DNA from 2 places in the Weizmannia sp. CD-2023 genome. Region 1 is predicted to be linked to the other one. Evidence: a T-box and tRNA genes for the amino acid it is inferred to sense, from the RefSeq annotation. Region 1 holds a T-box; the other holds one or more tRNA genes.
What was found. A T-box is a leader RNA that pairs with one kind of tRNA and senses whether it is charged. The one in region 1 lies ahead of P9687_RS13910 (valine--tRNA ligase), so its partner is inferred to be a tRNA-Val.
Positions count from the first base shown of each region.

Region 1 (10,396 bases):
AATTGCCTGCCGATTCCGCTTCGTTTGCGGCAACCGTTTCGCCCGTACCTGCGCCGCTTTCGCCTTGTCGTTCCCGTCCCTGGCCCGCTTCCGAATAGAACTTTTCGGGCTCTGCCACCTGGCCGGTTTCCTTGTCAGGCATCACGTCGATTTCTTCTAGTTCGTCTCTGTCCTCACCTTTCGCACCGCCAACTGTTTCATTTTCCGCATGCAGTTTTTCAAGTTGCCCGGCATCATGGAAAGGAATCACATCAATTTCTTCCCCCTTAGACCCGCCGGCTGCTTTATCCTCTGCATCCAGATTCAAATTTACGACTTGTTCAGTTGGGTTAGTTTCTTGGACAGGCGCCAAACTGATTTCTTCCGGTTCGTCTCTGTCTTCACCTTTCGCACCGCCAACTGTTTCATTTTCCGCATGCAGCTTTTCGGGTTGCCCGGCATTGTCGGCTTCGTGCAAAGGTATTACATCGATTTCTTCCAGTTCGTCCATGGCAGGCATGTCTGTCCCGGAAAGTTCAGCAGGTGCTTCCGTTTTCTTTTCAAAAGAAAGGAGCGGGATCTCTTCTTGTTCAACATATTGAACATCTTCAGAACCGGATGGTGTTCCCGGCCCAGTTGTAGCACCAGCTTCAAAATCCTGGTCATCCGCCTCTTTTGCAGCTGCCACGTCCAAAGGTTTGATGTCCGGGCTCTCCGCTTCCGCCACCCATTCTTCAACTTCGTACATTTCCGGCAAATGATCCGCCTTATTTTCTTCATTTGCTTCTTCAATCATTTCCAGACGGTTTTCAAGAAAATCAATTTCTTCTTCCCCGGAGAGTTCTGCCGCCTGTTCGTTTGCCGGAAGAGCGGTTTCCGTTTCATTTCCGGCCGCAGTATCGTCCAGTTCTTCCCATTCGGGTTCATCCTTTTCTTCCCGTTTTGGTGGTGTCTCTTCTATTTCAGGTCCCAACCCGTTTTTCTCCGGCAAAATCTCTCCCGTTTCAGGAACTGGAGCACTTTTTTCAGCCGGAAGAACAGCGGCATTTGCGGCAGGCGAGACCAGTGCTGCCGGTCGATTTTTCCGCGCCACCGCCATCTCTTCCTGCTCCTCCCATACTGGAAATTCGTCTGCATCGTTATCCTGTCCAGCGAACAAAAATGCCAGCTTTTTTTCGAACAGATAGGCCACACAAAGCACGAGCAAAAAAGTAATTAAACTGCTCTCCCATAGTGGAACTACACTGCCTGCCAAAATGCCGAAAAGCGCCAGCAAAAAAGCGGTGCCGGCCAGCACAACCACACCTTTTTTAGAAAAGCCGAAAGAAAAAAAGACAAAAAATGCCATCACACATAAAAATCCAATTACGGCAAACGCCGCAGTGAGAAGATTCATCATCCCACCTCTGTTTCTATCAGAGTACAAAATTCCCAGAAAAACCAATTGTCGAAAATCAACTAAGACTATTTTATTATAAATCTCGGCGAATGGGAAGATTGTACTGCATCTTTTTACCTGTCTCTTACTGGACTGATGTATTGATTTCTTTCAAAGTCACTTTATTCACTGTCGGGATCCCTTTCGGCGGGTTTAAAATCATATCTTTTTTAAAATTAACGGTGAGTCTGGACTTTGCAGGATCCGCAGGCTGAGGGTTTTGAAATTCCAATTCATATCTTTTGAAAATTAACCATTCATAGGTTAACTTATTTATCGTCCAGCCCCTTGATGCACTTAAACCAATCGTATTCCCATAGATACCGCCATTAATTTTTAAATTTGATCCGATGCCATATATAAATAAGTCACGATTTGAGTAGAGATAAGCATCAATCACTTTTGGACGGTCTTCATACAAATTATTGTTGGCCAACTTAATATTTCCATCACAAAGTAAAATAAGCGTGCCGCTACTGTTCGAGAAATTTTCGACATCTGCGTCTCCTCGTACATAAATGCTGCCGTTTGTATTGACATCCCCGCTGCTCGTAAGGGACCCATTGACATACATCACCCCGTTTAAATTCAATGCTGAAACCTCACTCAATGTCGCATTCCCGGCAATATAAATATACTGATTTTCCCCTGTCGACAGCACTCCGTTTAAATTAGCGCCACCGCCTACATAAATTTTGCCTTTTACTGTTAATTTCCCTTTGACAGTCAAATCATCTTTTACATAAAGATCCCCATTTACAGTCAGGCTTTTGTTTTCCCCAACGGTTAAATCATCGCCGACGTACAAGTTTCCTTTTATTGGTTGACTGCCAACCTGGCTGGGTGTTACATCATAGCCAAAAGCGTTCCCATACTTGTCTGTATTATAGGAATAATTGGAATTTATTTTTATATTTTCCGGCCATCCCAGCAGCTTAGCTGTAATCATATCGCCTACATTTATTTTATCAACCGTTAACTGACGATTTTTCACAACCGGAGCAACAGAAAAGTAGCGGCTGAAGCTTTCAGGTCCAAATGGCTTCCATGAATCAAATGTTCTTGCCGGATGCTGATCGGCCTCAAAATATCTTCCCTTCACTGTTAACGTCCCATTGATTGCTGGATAGTAAGTTCGTATATATTGCGTGAACCCTAACCAATCAACATATTTCCCGTAGTTTGAAACATACAGATCCCCCCCGATATTCACATCTCCAATAATATAAGGAGACCCGTACAAATACATATTCGACGGTGTCACGGCTGTATATTGAAAAACGTCCGAGACAGTGGAAAGCGTCATCACCTTTGTTAACGTTTTTCCGGACTTTCCGATTGGCACTGTTATGGTGACTTTGCCCAAAACAATGCCATCTGGTGCTGTCCCGTCTTTCAATGTTTTATATGCGATGCTGCATTTGCCGTTTTTCTGTTGCTGTATGCTCGTTATGGCTGCCTGAAGCATGCTGATCAGCTGGCTTGGCATGACAGTACCGTTCGCAATGGTACTATTGATGCTGTCAACTTGTTTCTCAATTAAAGCAGTCGCTTCATCCGCTACCATTTCCGCATTTAATTTATCCTGTGTGCCCGTTTCAGATACTTTTACTGTTTTAAAAGTGCTGACGGATGCGGATACGAGTGAAACGGTGATAATCGCCGCGACTGCGAAAATGAGAAGAACGGTCACAAGCGTATATCCCTTCTCTTCTCTTAAAACATGCATCATTGATTCCCCTCTTCGCCCAGTTTATAAGCGGCATAGATCTTTTTCTCAAAATGATTTTGCGTGTCTTTTATTACAAAATGGCATATCAGGCTACCATTCTCAACCGTAAAAGTTGTCCCGTCAAGTGAAATGCCATCGCTGTTTACAATCGTGCCTCCTACCGACAAGTTCCCGTCTGATACAGCGATTGTCTTGTCTGTTGAACTTTCCTGGTAGGTGCCGTCACTTCCAACATTTATATTGACATCCACTGCTTTGAAACGGGTAAAAGTCCCGTCATCATTTTCGTCATCAGGTTCAATGTCGTCCACATTTTCCATTGCGCTGTTCATGTATTGCAAAATAGCCGTTTGTTCTTTGACAAAATTTTTACGTGCCATGTCGCTTTTGGATTGGGTGATCACCGTATTTAAAACGGCATAAATGACCCCGATGATCATAAATGAAATGGTAACAGCCGCCAGTAATTCTACTAAAGTGAGCCCTTTTTCATTCCGGCATTTCATCTTTTCACATACCCTTTCACTTCAACCGGTTTTAGACGATTTCCACTGTCGACTTTTACTTTGACCAGCAGGAGGCGGTCAGAAAGGGAAGAATCCGCCGGAAGGGAAACGGACACATATGCCTTATAACCGGAAATTTCCGCAGCGCTATCAAGCCCTAAAACCGATTGAATATCAGCTTGTTGTGTGGTGTTCGCCATCTGCTGCACTTCATTAAAGTTTTTTTTCTGGTAAGCTCTTAATATCCCGGTTGCAATTTGCAATGCAGACAGCGAGTCATCCGCTTTCTTTGTCACGCCCGCATTATTGGCCAAAATGGAACCCACTGTGAGCATCACAATCGCTAAAATCGTAATCGAAGCGAGCACTTCGACAAGTGTAAATCCCCGGTTGTTTTTAAAAAGGGGTTTTTTCATAACAACCTCCGCTAAGTATTTTGTCCTGCGTCTTATTTCCTATAAAACTTATTTTATCAAAAAGCGCCGGGAAAGTAATTCAACAAATAGAACAAATAAAAAAAAGGGCAGAACTTTTTCAGCTCTGCCCGTTCCTTTCTGATTGGCCCAAAATGTATTTCCGGACTTTCGAAATAAAGTATAAAGACCCCGTAATGACTAAAACATCTCTTGAGCCTTTCATTTCTTTTATTTTAGCAAGTACGGTTTCTTTCCAATCCTCCGAAAATGATTTATTTTGATGATGGCTTATCTTATACAACATCTCTGCCGGAATCGCTCTTGGAAAATCAAAAGTTGTGAAAATGATTTCGTCTGTTTTGTGGTCGAGTTTCGGAATCATGTGATCCAAGTCTTTGTCGCCAAGTGCGGAAAAAATCATGTGAATGTTTTTCCCGCGCAGATGGGTGTCCATTGTTTCGATCAGGCTGTCAATGCCTTCCGGGTTGTGGGCGCCATCGATGATAATGAGCGGGTCATCCAGCAGTTTTTCAAATCGGCCGATCCACTTGCTGAGGAGAAGGCCTTTTTCCAGTGCATGCTGCGGGATGCGAAAATGGTGGATATGTCTTAACAGTTCTGCCCCCATAACGGCAAGCGCGGCATTGTAAATCTGATGGCGCCCCATCATGGCGATCGACAAGCAGTCATAGGCGCCGTACGGAGAAGCAAAGCGGAAATGTTCACCAGTTAGATCCCCACCAATCTCCGCAAAAGAAAATTCCTTTCCGGCACGGAAAAGCGGTGCCTTTTCTTTTGCCGCTTTTTCTTCAATTACCGCCAGCGCATCAGGCAGCATGGCTGTTGTTGCAACCGGCACCCCGTGTTTGATAATGCCCGCTTTTTCAGAGGCGATTTCTGCAATCGTATGGCCAAGCACATTCATATGGTCATGGCCGATATTGGTAATCAGGCTGACAAGCGGTGTGATGACGTTTGTGGAATCAAGCCTGCCACCAAGGCCGACTTCATAAATAACGATATCCACCGGCCGGATGTCGGCAAAATACAAAAGTGACATCGCTGTAATGACTTCAAACTCTGTCGGTGCACCGAATGCTGTGTGCTCCAGTTCTTCTGCAAGCGGGCGGATCTCGTTTGTAAGCCGGATGAGGTCTGCATCTGACACCGGCGTTCCGTTTATGCTGATCCTTTCGTTAAACTGCTCAATATACGGGGAAGTAAAGGTGCCGACCGTATAGCCTGCCTGCTCTAAAATATTCCGCAAAAAGGTGACGGTCGACCCTTTTCCGTTCGTCCCGGCCACGTGAACCGTCCGGATTTTTTGTTCCGGGTGGTGCAATTTTTCCATCAGCCACTGCATCCGTTCAAGCCCCGGTTTCATCCCGAATTTCGAGTGGGACCGGATCCAGCCAACCGCTTCTTCATAGGTTTCAAACATATACCTTTCCTCCCGTATGCAAGGAAGACGAATCCGTAAAGAATTCGCCTTCCACCCTTGTATTACTGGTTTTCAAGTTCTTTGATGCGCGCTTCGACGGTGCTTCGTTTTTCAAGATAGTCTTTTTCTTTTGCCCGTTCTTCGGCAACGACATTTTCCGGCGCTTTTTTCAGGAACCCTTGATTGGACAGTTTTTTCTGGACGCGTTCGACTTCTTTATTCCATTTTGCCAACTCTTTCCGGAGCCGAGCCAGTTCTTCTTCAAAATTAATGAGTCCTTCAAGCGGCAGGAACAGTTCGACGCCGGAAACGACTGCAGTCATGGCTTTGTCCGGTGCCTCGAGGTCAAGCCCCATTTTCAATTCATCCGGGTTGCAGAAACGGGTAATGTACGCTTCGTTTCGTTTTAAAGCCGCTAGGACCGTTTCGTCTTTCGCTTTCAAATGCAGTTTGATTTTTTTGCTTAACGGCGTATTCACTTCCGCGCGGATATTGCGGACAGAACGGATGATGTCGACAAGCAGTTTCATTTCTTCGCTGGCCGCTGCATCTGTAAGGCTTTCGTCCACTTCCGGCCACGCGGCTGTTGTGATCGATTCCCCTTGGTGCGGAAGGTTTTGCCAAATTTCCTCGGTAATAAATGGCATGAACGGGTGCAAAAGCCGCATCGTATTGTCAAGCACATACGCAAGGACCGAGCGCGTCGTTTTCTTCGCTGCTTCATCTTCGCTGTAGAGCGGCAGTTTTGCCATTTCGATGTACCAGTCGCAGAAATCGTCCCAGATAAAATTGTAAAGTGCGCGCCCGGCTTCGCCAAATTCGTATTTGTCCGCCAGTTTTGTAACGGTTTCGATCGTCTCGTTCAAACGCGTTAAAATCCATTTGTCAGCGACTGATTTTTCACCGGACAGATCCATTTCTTCGTATTTCAGCCCGTTCATGTTCATGAGTGCAAAACGGGAGGCGTTCCAAATTTTATTGGCGAAATTCCAGACCGCTTCAACTTTTTCGTAACTGAAACGCAAATCCTGACCCGGTGCGCTGCCGGTGGTAAGGAAATAGCGGAGCGAGTCCGCACCGTATTTGTCGATGACTTCCATCGGGTCGACGCCGTTGCCGAGCGATTTGCTCATTTTCCGCCCCTGCTCGTCGCGGACAAGACCGTGGATCAGGACGTCTTTGAACGGGCGCTTGCCGGTAAACTCAAGCCCCTGGAAAATCATCCGCGATACCCAGAAGAAAATGATGTCATAGCCAGTCACAAGCGTATCAGTCGGATAATAACGCTTGTAGTCTTTCGCTTCTTCATCCGGCCAACCCATTGTCGAAAACGGCCAGAGCGCCGAGCTGAACCACGTATCGAGCACGTCCGGATCCTGTTCCCAGTTTTCAATGTCGCGGGGCGGCTCGGTGTCAACATACACTTCGCCGGTTTCTTTATGGTACCAGGCCGGAATCCGGTGGCCCCACCAGAGCTGGCGCGAAATGCACCAGTCGCGGATATTTTCCATCCAGTGCAAGTATGTTTTTTCAAAGCGTTCCGGCACAAAATGGACTTTTCCTTCCGACGCCTGCAGTTTTACCGCAGCATCAGCGAGCGGCTGCATTTTCACAAACCATTGCGTCGACAAATACGGTTCGACAACCGCGCCGCTCCGTTCGGAATGGCCGACCGAATGGAGATGGTCTTCCACTTTGACAAGAACGCCGAGTGCTTTCAAGTCCTCCACAATCTGTTTGCGGCATGCAAACCGGTCCATCCCTTTGTATTTTCCGGCATTTTCATTCATTGTGCCGTCCTCGTTCATCACAAGGATGCGTTCGAGATTGTGGCGGTTCCCGACTTCGAAGTCGTTCGGGTCATGGGCCGGCGTAATTTTTACGGCACCGGAACCAAATGTCATGTCCACATACTCGTCTGCGATAATCGGAATTTCGCGGCCGACGATCGGCAATACAATCGTTTTCCCGATTAAATGTTTGTAGCGTTCATCATCCGGGTGGACAGCGACCGCCGTATCACCGAGCATCGTTTCCGGGCGCGTTGTTGCGATTTCGATCGTGCCGGAACCGTCGCTTAACGGGTATGCCAGATGGTAAAATGCGCCCTGCACCTCTTTGTAGACGACTTCAATATCGGAAAGCGCCGTTTTCGTTTCCGGGTCCCAGTTGATGATGTACTCGCCACGGTAAATCAAGCCTTTTTTATAAAGCGAAACAAATACTTCTTTTACAGCTTTTGACAGCCCTTCATCGAGCGTAAAACGTTCGCGCGAATAATCGAGCCCAAGGCCAAGTTTTGCCCATTGTTTGCGGATAAATTGAGCGTATTCCGCTTTCCACTTCCATGCTTCTTCCGTAAACTTTTCGCGGCCGAGGTCATAGCGGGATTTGCCTTCTTCACGCAGTTTGGCTTCCACCTTTGCCTGTGTTGCAATCCCGGCGTGGTCCATCCCCGGCAGCCAGAGCACATCATAGCCCTGCATCCGTTTCATCCGGGTTAAAATATCCTGTAAAGCCGTATCCCAGGCATGGCCGAGGTGGAGCTTCCCGGTTACGTTCGGCGGCGGAATCACAATCGTGTACGGTTTCTTTTCCGGGTCGCCTTTTGCTTCGAAAAATTTGCCGTTCACCCACCATTCATAGCGCCCTTTTTCAACAGCGTGCGGATCGTATTTGGTCGGCATGCTGATGTCCTGCTGTTCCATTTGCATCATTCCTTTCTGCTTTTTTTACGGATAAACACAAAAACTCCCTTCGCCATAAAAGGACGAAAGGAGTCTGTTCGCGGTACCACCTTTTTTCACGGGCAAACGGATGCCCGGCACTCTCGGGTCAGTAACGGCACTTCGCCGGCTTTTGCTACTTTCGGTTTCACAAAAGCTACTCCCGGGCGACCTTCCAGCCTGTTTCGCATAGGAAATCTTTCAGCAGCTGATTTCCCTCTCTGCATGGAAACAAAATCTGTACTCTTCCCGTTCATTGTACTTTGATTTTTGAAATTGACTATAGTTTATGGTATCGGTTTTTGTGAAAATCGTCAATAGCATTGCCCATTTTTAGAAAAAATATGCGGCGGATGCACTGATCCGCCCGCTTTTCATACATTATTTTTGAGGGATAGGTGGATGATGATGAAGAAAAAAATTGACAAACAGGCCGTCCGTACATGGGCGCGGAATGCAAAAAAAGTGTGCAAGCAGCTGATTCTTCCGTTCTCCGTCTTTCAGGCCATCCGTACGATTATTTTTCCGACCACGTTTGACGTTCTGCTGCTTGCCATATTTATTCTCATTTATCTCGGGTTTCAGTATGAATGGTTTTAGTGGCCGGTCCTGCTTTTCATGACGCGGGGGCGGCCCCTTGTGACAACTGCATGACGACATACTCGGTATTTTTCATTCGCCAGTACTTTTCCTGCAGTTTCGCGACTGCTCTCGCTTCATGGCGTTTTCCTTCATTTGCAAAGTATTCCTCCACGGTTTGGATGATCGGCGCGGGATAAGCGAGATAGCTGAAAAATAAGCTCTTTTCATCTTCTTTCAGCGGAAAATAGCTAAAATAGGTCTTTACCCAGTCCACGCAGTCGTCAAACCGGCTCGGATAGGAATCGAGTGTCCGCGACAAGAAGGGAAGCAAGTCATAAAAAGGCGCAGCGTTTTTCGCCAGTTCGAAATTGGTGAAGTAGCCGAGCCCGCGTTCATCGTACAAAAAATGCTCCGTTGAAATTTTTCCGTGGATGGTCACCGTTCTCGCTTTCTCCATCTCTTTCGATTGTTCATACCAGTTTTCCAGCTGCCGGATCGAGAATTTGAGCGCCTGGTTCGTTTCATTGTAAAAGGTGCAGTACAACAGGGCAAACGGGGACATATAGACCTGCTCTTCACACCGTTCAAGGAACTCTTCCAAAAAATCTTGCTGCCCGTACCAGCGGGAAAGGGTTTCTTCATAGTATTCCCGCCGTTTTTCTATTGAGACCTCCGTATCTTTGACGGACAAGCTGTGCAGGCGTGCGAGTTCCCTGAACATTTTTTGATGTTTCTCGCCGCGTGCTTCTTTTTCTTCATTTGGCAGCCAGGGCATTAAATAGTATAATGCCCCGTTATACAGCACCCCGTAACGGCCGTCCAACGCGGGATAGACCGGGACAATACGGTTGTATCCCCGCTGGTACAGAGACTGGACATGCCGGATAAATCCCATCCCGTTTTGCGGTGCAATTTTTTTTAAAGCAAAGATGCCCTGGCCGGTATAAATTTTATACACTTTTCCGTACCGCCCGACATATTCAGCGTTCAGGCCGTAATGCTTTACAATCCGATTGATGTCCTGCTGCGAAAGGTCAGTCACCCGTTTCACCTTCTTAGAGCGCTTCTCCTGAAAAATAGGCGCTTGCTCATTTTCATTCCCCCGCTGCGCCGCATTCGCCGCGGTTTGAACATAGGCGCAGTCTAGGTTAAGAAAAGCTCGTTTTACACGCTTCCTTACGCAGGCGCTTAGCCCCTGAATTTCAGATGCATCCTTCACCTAGACGCCCGTAGCTGTGAATGCTCCGGTTCAGTGATTTTTTTCGGCGCGCGCGTTGGCGGGAACGTACAGCACTTGCCCCTCATATACATCCTGGTTCACTTCCAAATGGTTCATCCTTAAAATCTGCTGGACATTGATATTGTATTTTTCAGCAAGCTGGTCGAGCGTCTCCCCGCTTTGGACGATGCAAACCTTTAACTTGGCAGGCTTTTCTTCATCTCTCCGGGCAAAAAAGTCGGCAAGCGAAATAGATTCGTATTTTTGCTTCTTTTTCTTCTTGGCAGCCGAATCCTTTTCTTCCGGCACTTCCTCTATTTTCTCCCCGCTTTCCGGCGACTCTTCCACAATCGTTTC
Region 1 covers NZ_JARTJQ010000094.1:68-10,463, reverse strand. The annotation lists gene P9687_RS13935 (hypothetical protein) at 1-1,375, opposite strand, end outside; gene P9687_RS13930 (polymer-forming cytoskeletal protein) at 1,503-3,149, opposite strand; gene P9687_RS13925 (prepilin-type N-terminal cleavage/methylation domain-containing protein) at 3,146-3,655, opposite strand; gene P9687_RS13920 (prepilin-type N-terminal cleavage/methylation domain-containing protein) at 3,652-4,071, opposite strand; gene P9687_RS13915 (bifunctional folylpolyglutamate synthase/dihydrofolate synthase) at 4,190-5,512, opposite strand; gene P9687_RS13910 (valine--tRNA ligase) at 5,575-8,220, opposite strand; T-box leader at 8,276-8,504, opposite strand; gene P9687_RS13905 (hypothetical protein) at 8,647-8,838, shown strand; gene ysxE (spore coat protein YsxE) at 8,855-9,871, opposite strand; partial or broken gene P9687_RS13895 (LysM peptidoglycan-binding domain-containing protein) at 10,070-10,396, opposite strand, start outside.

Region 2 (10,396 bases), on a different contig from region 1:
AAAGGCACCGGATACAAATATGTTTCAGGTGCAAGTGTTTGATGGAAAGAGGTATCGAACACGGCTACAGCACATGCTTTAGGAAGCCCTTTCATAAAAGCCCTGATTCCGAGTAACCCAGCCGGATTATGCAAAGGCGCCAATTCGCATAAATTTTCAATTTTTTGAATCACTGTACGGTCGAGTACGGCAGAATCCGAAAAGTCTGAACCCCCATGTGTGATCCGATGTCCGACAGCTGAAATTTCATTTAAATCATCGACAATATGGTTCTTTAAAAGAATTTCAATCAAATAATCCGCAGCGTCACGGTGATCGTGAATCGGCGGTTTTTCTTTTTGGCGGAAACCGTTGATTTTATATGAAACTTCAGGGGCATCGAATCCGATTCGTTCAAACACGCCTCCAATTAAAATACTTTCATCCGGCATATTGAAAACTTTAAATTTTAATGAAGAACTGCCTGCATTAATGGCCATTATTTTTTTCATTTTATATCCCTCCGAAAGATAACAATCTTATCCGCAACAATTTATGTGATCTCTTTCACAAATAACTATATGCATTTCCTTATAATACAAGTATAAAGAAACGCTTTGTAACAAATTTGCCTATTCCGGCGTCAAATTCAGCTAAAAATAGAGAAAATGATATTTTTTTGTTGCGCTTTCATTTATAATGAGGTTAGAAATCAATGTTTGCGCTTTCCCGCCTTTTTGCATGGTAAAAGATTCATTTGTATTTTTTTTGTTCAGCTTTGAACAAGATTTTGTAATCGCTTTAACGATTGCTTTTTGAAAACGGGGGCTTTGTGAAATGGAAAACAAACAACAAATTGAAAAAGTAATGGAAATGTTTTCTTCTGCGACCGGGCTCACAGCGGTTTATGTGGATATTGACGGAAAAGAAATTTCTGATGATGATCAATTCCCGCCTGTCTGTCAAATCATCCGGCAAGTTCCGCATCTCCGGAAACACTGCCAAACATGTGCGAAATTCGGCGGTTTTGAAACAATGAAAAACGGGCAACCCTGCATTTACAGGTGCCATGCTGGCCTCGCGGATTTTGCGGTACCGGTAAAAAGCCGGGAAAACACGCTTTATGGTTTTATCATTGGCGGTCAGGTGCGCCTGGAAGACGATGAAACTCAAGTGAAAGATTTTTTGCAGCAAGAACCGCTTGATCTGTCTTCCCACCGTGATTTTGCGGCCGCCTATAGCAAACTTCCGGTTTTTTCTTTAGAAAAATTATCTGCTTCTGCCGAAGTGCTGGGTACTTTGTCAGAATACTATTTGTCTTCCGTTTTAAATGAAGAAGCAAAACCGGCGAAGGAATCAACCGCTCAAGTGAAAAAACATGCCAGCTCCAAAAAAGAAATAAAACAAGCCCTTAAATATATTCAGAAACACATTCACCAGCCTGTCACTTTGGAAGAAGCCGCCGGCCATGTGTATTTAAGTCCATATTATTTCAGCAAACTTTTCAAAAAGGAAACCGGCGAAACTTTTGTTTCTTTTGTCAACCGTCAAAAAATGAATCTGGCAAAAGACATGCTTGCCAACGATGACTTGCCGGTTTCTTATATTGCGCACAGCCTGGGTTTTCGGGAGATCAGTTATTTCAGTAAAGTGTTCAAAAGGTATTACCAAACCACCCCGACCAGCTACAGGGCGATGTCCCGTAAAAAAGGATGACCGTGCGCGGCATGAAGGAGAATCCCATTTTTTCGAGATAGGATTTCTATTCTTTTTTTAAAAAAACTGATTGACAAGGCACCCCGTTCCTTATATACTAAATATTGTCCGACAGAGATGAATATGATTCCGTAGCTCAGCTGGGAGAGCGCCACCTTGACAGGGTGGAGGTCGCTGGTTCGAGACCAGTCGGAATCATCCTTAGAACCCCTGAGCCGCAACGGTTCTGGGGTTTTCTTATTTTTTCAAATTGTGAATGAAAAGGCGAGTTGTTGCCCAAATATTATTCATACCTGAGGCTTGCTGAACGGATCCGATTCTGAGTTTGTACCCAATTTGTCAGTAATTTTGCAGATTTAGGCATTTTGCTTATTCTGCAAGTTCTATGTGAAGAAAACATGCAAAATTGAAGGCCTTCCTTTACATAGAGGGCGGATTTTAAAACCTGCTTCCTGCCACGCTCTTAAAAAAGCACACTCGCTCTTTTGTCCGCCGTATTTTTCAATATTCTTTTATGGAAGTTGTAAAACCGAAAAGCGCAATCAGCATAATGATACAGCCTGCTAAACCTATTGCCGATGAAGACTTCATAACATCCCCCACTACTCTCCACACTAAAAATCCAACAGGTGATAAAAATGTGGATATGCTTGCAATTCCGAGTACCCTGCTTCTATATTCTTCCAATGAGAGTTCATACAAAATCAATGTTGATATATAACTTGTAATAGTAAACGAACTCCCTACTAAAAAGAAGATAATATAAAGCAAAAGGGTTTTAACAAAAAATACGGTTGTATAAAGCAGCCCTGCTACACACAAACTCGTTAAATAAATATAACCTCGGAACTTTTTTATTTTATAAACGCTCAATAATAAATTGATTAAAAAAGATCCTACTGAATAAAAAGTAAGAACTACGCCGTATACATTTGCGCTTAAATTCAAGTCATTTTGGATCATATTAACGAGGTTAACGTTATAACTACCTACTGCAATATTTGCGAAAGAAATCAAAACAACCGACCAAAAAATAATCTTATTTCCCCAAAAATATTTCAATCCGCTTTTCAAATGATCAAATGGGCTGGCCTTTTTTTGTATCGTTTGATTTTTGTTCTCATATTTTATAGGCAAAGTAAACAGCGCCGCAATTAAAAAAGTAATGCTATTCAGGATGATAAATTGGTTGAATTGCAATTTTATGATGGCTATGCCAGCAAACGTTGGCGCTAAGATGGAAGCAATTTTAAATACCATTTAGTTAATCGAGACCAGTCGGGATAAATCATCAGTATTCGCGACCTCGGGCAGGATGGCGTTATAAATAGGATTGAATACCGCATCAATTAGAGACAAAACAAAAGTATAAATATAAACTTCTACGATATTGAAAGCATGATAGAATAAAGAAACTCCCCAAACAAATCTTATGATAAATCTAAGCAGGTCTATTGATAAAATGAATTTCTTTTTGGATATTCTGTCTCCAAACACTCCGGAAATAATTGAAAATACAATTCTCGGTAATAACCCAACTAACAAAACAGTTCCCATAACAAATGGTGACTTTGTTTCATTTATAACGTATCATGAAAGTGCCATAGAGTATACGATCGATCCTATACTGAAAATCCCCTGACCCGTCCATAAGAAAAAAACCGAATGATTTTTGGAAAAAAGTGATCTCACCTTTACCAATTGCCCCCATTTTTAATCCAATTGATAAACCCTTGATATGCAATATCCATCATTTTATGTAAAAAAAACTGCACATAACACTAAAAATCAGCTTCTCCCCCACATCTGTGGGCATTTTTTGTCTGGGGAAGCGGTTTCTGGAAATGACGTTGATTTTGGCACCCACTGCCATTAAAATAGCTTATTTGTGCCTGGTTTTTTTCTGTTTTTTATCGAGGAATCCCTGTATGAACGTTCGGCCAAAGATTTTTTGTTTAGCAGACCGAAATTTATAATATGCTTATAATGTCATAAAATTTCCATGAATGCAAGTGTTGATTATATTTCAAATTAATTGGCCGGGGAACACTGCTTTCCCCGGCCTTAACGGCTGCAGCCTAATATCCACGTTTTGCAAGAATCAGGCCGCTGATAACATCAGCTCTTCTACCCAAGCCAAAAGTTTTAAATCTTGTCTGTATCCAGCAACTACCGACAGGCCGATGGGTTCTCCTGTTGCAGTGAGAAAAGGGATTGTAAGTTGTGGCAGACCGGCCAATCCCGCTATACAGCTGAGCTGCATTGTATGTTCCCGCGTTTTTTCTATCTCTTCCATGGATCTCCCGGTTGCGGGCGCCGGGCCGGGGGTTGTCGGCAGTACAAGAAGTCCTGAAGAACCCAGTAATCCCCTTAGTTTATCTCGGATATTCAGTCGAAGTTGATTTGCATTTTCCCAATGGCTGTCTTCCGTGATCGTAGACGCCCATTTGAATCTTTCGGTAATATCCGGGCCGAATTTTGGGCGGGCCTTTTCAATCCAAGCACCATGTGTTTTCCAAACTTCTCTTCCTTGCAGCAGGCGGAAAGCATGGCTCCACGACTTTAACGTCTGATCCGCAATGGCCGTTCTGACAACATGTTGTACACGATTTTTTAGCAAGTGGTGCCATTTACTTTCAAGTAGCTTTCGCGTCTCTTCCTCTGCAAGCTCCCACGCATCCTCCGCAAAAAATAGGGTATCAAATTGCGGACGGATGTCCTGTTCAGGCTTAAAGAGCACCTGCCCGACCCTATATAAAATACCGGGATCCTTGGACATCCAGCCGATCGTGTCAAACGAGGGCGCCAGCGGAATAACGCCTTCCATTTTGATCACCCCATGAGAGGGGCGGAAACCAAAGATCCCACAATAGGCGGAAGGAATCCGAACAGACCCGCCTGTGTCTGTCCCAATCGCAAAATCTGTACACCCGGCTGCTACAGCGACTGCGGAACCGCTGGATGATCCTCCTGGAATACGATCTTTCAGAACAGGATTGACGGGTGTCCCGTAGTGAAAATTTTCTCCATTCAGGCTGTACATTAATTCGTCTGTATGTGTCATTCCAGTTAGCCGTGCGCCTTCATTTAAGAGCCATTCAATGACAGGGGCATTTTTCCCGGCTGCAGGGTGGAAGTCATACCAATCGGGATTTCCGGCAGCATTTCTGTGGCCTTTTACAGCAAAAACGTCTTTAACAGCAAAAGTATAGCCATCCAATAAGCCATTTCTTTTTGGCCATACAGTCACGTCCGGGTCAATAAAAGCATTCCATTTATCTTCCATATTTTAGCACTTCTCCTTGTTTTATTGTGGCACCGACTATCGTAGTCAAGGCAGAAACCATATACTACCAGCCAATGGCAGCCCCGTCACAGCGCGGGTCTGTTCCGCCGATTCTAAAGCCGTGTTCGTTAATTTGGATCATATGGGCATGCCCCATTACGCCATCATATGCAGAAACTTTTCGGACAACATGCCCGGCTTTTGAAAGCGCATTGCATACCTCACTGCCCACTCTTTCTTCAACTTTTAATTCTTCCGTTGGTTCTCCCCACGTCCTCCCCCAAACCCATCGTGGTGCAGATACGGCCTGCTGAGGGTTCATGCCATAGTGAACAACTCTTGTGATCAGGGCCGTTTGGGTCTGCGGCTGGCCTTCCCCTCCCTGTGTGCCATATAAAATGCTTGGTTTCCCATCCAAAAACGCCATCGCAGGCATTAATGTATGGAAAGTGCGCTTATGTGGTTCCAAAGTATTCACATGGCCTGCATCCAAAGAGAAAAACGACCCTCTGTTTTGCATTAAAATACCGGTTGAACCCGCTACAAATGCAGAGCCGAATTCGAAATAGAGGCTTTGAATAAAAGAAACCGCATTCCCTTCATCATCCACTACTGCTGCGTAGGCTGTATCCCTCCCTAACGGTTCCGCGTTATATTCCATCGCACGATCCCAATGGATTTCTTCTGCAAGCTTTGCTGCATATGTTTTGCTGAGTAATTTTTCCAGCGGAACAGGGGAAAATCCCGGGTCCGTCAAAACTTCATTCCGATCTTGAAATACTTTTTTCAAGGTTTCGATCAAAATATGGTAATATTCATAAGATCCATGTTCGATCATAGTGAAATCAAAATTTTCCAATATATTGAGCGCCATTAACGCTGAAAATCCTTGAGAATTTGGCGGAGCTTGATAAATTTGGTAATCATGATATGGAGTAAAAATCGGATCGGTCCAGTTTCCATAATGGTCAGCGAAATCGTCAACTAGCAAGTAGCCGCCGTCCGCTTTTATTGCCGCAACAATCTCTTTTGCAATCGGCCCTTTATAAAAAACATCTCTCCCTTTTTCTGCTATTTTCATAAGCGTGCGGCCCAACTCTTTTTGAACAAATTTCTGCCCGATTTGCGGTACCTTTCCATTGGGAAGATAGATGTCGGAAGTGCGTTTTGTTTTCATTAAAATGTCATGGGCCATCACTGTATTTTTGTACTGGTCAGGGGACAGCGGAAAACCGTTCCATGCATATTCAATTGCCGGCTCCAGCACTTCCTTGAAGGTAAACTTGCCGTATTCTTTTAAAATGGCGTCCCAACTGTCTGCCATTCCGGGAACAGTAATGGCACTTCTGGCGCCTCTTAAAGGAATCTTGTCCTCATTTGCATAATTTTCCCGTGTGACACAATAGCCTGATCGGCCGCTTCCATTATATGCCCGGAGCACGCGATCGGAATGGTGCCATGTGAGCCAAAAGGAATCCCCGCCCAACCCTGTCATATGCGGATAAACAACAGCCAGACATGCACTAACGGCGACGGCTGCATCAAAGGCATTTCCTCCTTTTTCCAGGATTCTTGCACCTGCGGCCGAGGCAAGGTAGTGGGGGCTGACAATCATTGTTTTTGTACCGATTTTCGGGTCGTTTAATTTCATGGATTTTCCCTCCCAGGAACAAATTTGGCTTCATATCGTTGTGCTCGTCTTTGCGTTTTCACCGCTGCTTTAAAAGGTTGTCCATCAGAAAATAAGAAAAGAAAGCCGCCAAATAGCAATAATATCCCTGACAGATAGAAACCAATTTCCATGTTTCCTGTGACTTCAGCTAAATAGCCTGTTATATATGGCGCGAAAATAGAGGATAACATTCCTGCAAAATTAAAAATTCCAAAAACCCTTGCGTACATAGCAGATGAAGTATGATCTGCGATAAAAGAAATTAAAACCGGATCAAGCGCCAGCTTTCCAATTAATCCGTAAACAACCAATCCGGCAATCATGAAAGAAAAACTGTCGGAATACGGAACAACAAATTGACAAATCGTCCCTAAGACTGCCAGTGTGAAAACCATTATTTTCTTGTTTTTGATTTTGTCCGACAAGTATCCGAAAAACAGCGCACCCGGAATCGAGGACCAAGGAACCAAAGAAGCGATCACACCTGTCTGTGATCCCGGAACTCCCCGTTCTGTTTGCAAATAATAAGGAAGCCAGGTCATCATGCTGAAAAATCCGTATAATGAACAGAAAATGAGTACATACGTGATGAGATGATTTTTGCTAAACAGTTCCCTTACATTTCCGGGTTCCGTGACACTTGTTCCCGTTGATTTGATCCTGGAACGGTGATGAGGATCTTTAATCAAAAGCCCCATTAGGACGGCGACGAGCACCGTCAAAATACCGAATATATAAAAGGAAAACTGCCAATCTTTTTTTAGTGTAAATGTAAAGTAGCTGGAAGCAATAAATCCGAGCGATATCCCAACAGCCATCCCACTGTTTATCAATGCCGAAGAGATTCCCCGGTATTTTTGAGAAATGGCAACGGATGAAATCGCGTACTGGGGCCCATAGTAGGTGCCTTCGCCCAGGCCGGTGACAAATCTAATCATTAGAAAAGCAAGCAGCCCCGGTGCCATTCCGCTCATTATGGTCCCGACACCAAACAGAATATAGCCTGAAACCAATACTTTTACCCTGCCGATACGGTCTGCTAAAAATCCTGCAGGGATCTGCATGGCAGCATAAGCCAGAAAAAATATGGTTGACATTAAACCCAGTTCACTTTTAGATAAACCCCAATCATCCTGAATAACTCCCATCACCGGCGACAATATATTCCGATCCGCATACATAAAAGCCCATCCTAAAGCAAATAACACAACGTAAACAACAGGATGCCTCTTTTTCAAATGAACTGCCTCCCCTTTTTCTTTAGTATTGTAATGTTTTCTTACATAGATTTCATTATGTTTCCTTTTATTTCTTATGATGTTATTAAACATAACATGAAAAATTTTGTCAATATTTCACTTTTTCTGCTCGTGCGATGGTTCCTTCTTTTTTCCTTCAAAAAGAAGGGAACGCACCCCATTCTATTTCGTTTAGAAAGCAAAGCCTTATTTGTAATCGCAACCAATGGAAATTTGTAAAAATTTCAAAACTACTTTTTTACGTTCTGTCATTCATTTTGCAAAATGGATTGTATTTCGTTCGCTTTTTCAGTATATTAATACATATAGATACTTACAGATTAGAATTTGCTTACATTTTGAAATAAAGGAGAGGAGTCTATGCCCAGGCAATATGATGGTGCTGCCGTTCAGCTGGATGAAATTGACCGCCAAATCATTCAGCTTTTAAACGGAAATGGCAGAGTTTCGTTTACAGATTTGGCAAAAGAAATCAAACTTTCCCGTGTGGCTGTTCAATCACGCGTCCATTCCCTCGTTGAAAATGGTGTGATTGAATGTTTTACCGCTGTCGTGAACCCTGAAAAAATCGGCCTTCACCAGTCCGCTTTTTTTAATGTTGAAGTAGAACCGAAACATTTACAGAAAGTGGCCGAAACATTGGCCAAAGATCCGGCGGTTTCAAGCCTTTATCATATGTCAGGCCCCAGCAAACTTCATATGCACGGCTTATTTAAAGACAACGAGGAAATGGAACTGTTTCTTAAAGAACGGTTATATCCGTTGCCTGGCATTATGAGCGTCGATTGCCAGATTTTACTCAAACGTTATAAAAGCCGAATAGGAATGAAACTGTAAGGGGGTTGCACTATGGAAAAACAGCAAAATGCTTATGCCCAGCTTGCCATGGCGATGCTTAGGACCGGCATTCTCGGCTATGGCGGCGGCCCGTCTGTCATGCCGCTTTTCCGGTATGAGGCGGTGACAAGGTACAAATGGCTGGATGACGACGAATTCGGGGAAACATTGGCAATCGCAAACGCGCTCCCCGGCCCGATTGCAACAAAAATGGCCGCTTACCTCGGTTACAAGTTGAAAAAGACAACCGGCGCCGTGTTCGCCATTTTATTCCATATTCTTCCGAGCAGCATCGCCATGATTGCGTTGCTGTCGCTTGTATCGGTATTAAGCCATTCAAAGATTGTGGCCGGAATGATCGCAGGGGTCATGCCGGTTGTTGCCGTTATGCTTGGCCAGATGGCTTACGATTTCGGGGAAAAAACGGTCAAGGGCCTTGGGAAGGTTTTCGGAATCGCGATGTTTGTTATTTCCTTTCTCCTGCTTGAAACGATCCATCTCCATCCGGCTATTGTCATTCTGATTTTTCTTGCGTACGGAAGCATCCACTTTCGACTCGTTGCAAAATGGAGGAGAGATGAAAAAAAGAAGAAAAGGGATGAAGCGGGATGATCTGGTTCCAATTGATGCTCGGTTTTTTCATTGCAAATATCCTTGGCTACGGCGGGGGGCCTTCCTCCATTCCATTGATGTACCATGAAATTGTGACGCATTACGGATGGCTGAACGACAGCGAATTTTCCAATATGCTGGCACTCGGCAATGCACTCCCAGGCCCGATCGCGACAAAAATTGCCGCATTCGTCGGCTATGGAGCGGGCGGGTGGACAGGACTGTTAGCGGCTCTTGCCGGAACGATATTGCCGTCTGCCGTTGCATTGATTGTGTTGCTGAAAGTATTGCACAAATACCGCCAGTCTCCGGTTGTGAAAGGGATGTCTCTGCTTGTGCAGCCGGTCATTACCATCATGATGGTTGTGCTGACATGGCAGATGGCAAAAAGTTCCTTCGGCCAGATCGGCATCTGGCAGTCGCTTGGCATCGCCGTCGTCGCTTTCTGGGCCATGCATATCCGGAAGATCCACCCCGCCCTTGTGATTTGCGCGGCATTTCTCTATGGTGGCATCGTGCTTCAGCATATTGTGTAACGGGATAAGGAGAAGATGCGCCAAAAAAACCAGGATGCCTGATGAAGCAGGCATCCTGGTTTTTACTTTGTTTCAGTTTTCTGATCGTTTAGCGTTTGGGCGAGTTCAATAAAGAAGTCAAGTGCTTCCGGATTGGCCATTGAACCCCTGTTCACCACTTTATCGACCGGGAAGCCGAGCAAAATTTTACGGATCGGGACTTCCAGTTTCTTTCCGCTCAATGTTTTTGGGATTTGTTCAACTTCATAAATTTCATCCGGGACAAAGCGTGGCGAAACTTTCGCCCGGATTTCGGTTTTGATGCGGTTTTTTAACGTATCATCCAAATGCCGGCCCTGCTTCAGGACGACAAATAGCGGCATGAACGATTGCCTGCCGAGATGTTCAAGGTCGATGACAAGGCTCTCGATAATTTCATCAATGCCTTCGACCGCCCGGTAAATTTCGCTCGTGCCCATGCGAACGCCTTGGCGGTTAATTGTGGAATCGGAGCGGCCGT
Region 2 covers NZ_JARTJQ010000071.1:47,506-57,901, reverse strand. The annotation lists gene P9687_RS10325 (acetate/propionate family kinase) at 1-491, opposite strand, end outside; gene P9687_RS10320 (PocR ligand-binding domain-containing protein) at 817-1,695, shown strand; tRNA gene P9687_RS10315 (tRNA-Val) at 1,821-1,893, shown strand; gene P9687_RS10310 (MFS transporter) at 2,197-2,955, opposite strand; gene P9687_RS17335 (MFS transporter) at 2,956-3,252, opposite strand; gene P9687_RS10305 (amidase) at 3,797-4,981, opposite strand; gene ggt (gamma-glutamyltransferase) at 5,046-6,632, opposite strand; gene P9687_RS10295 (MFS transporter) at 6,629-7,891, opposite strand; gene P9687_RS10290 (Lrp/AsnC family transcriptional regulator) at 8,273-8,749, shown strand; gene P9687_RS10285 (chromate transporter) at 8,762-9,361, shown strand; gene P9687_RS10280 (chromate transporter) at 9,358-9,897, shown strand; gene P9687_RS10275 (acetoacetate--CoA ligase) at 9,960-10,396, opposite strand, start outside.
Region 2: it has a tRNA-Val gene. The T-box ahead of P9687_RS13910 (valine--tRNA ligase) is inferred to sense a tRNA for this amino acid. The anticodon was not compared.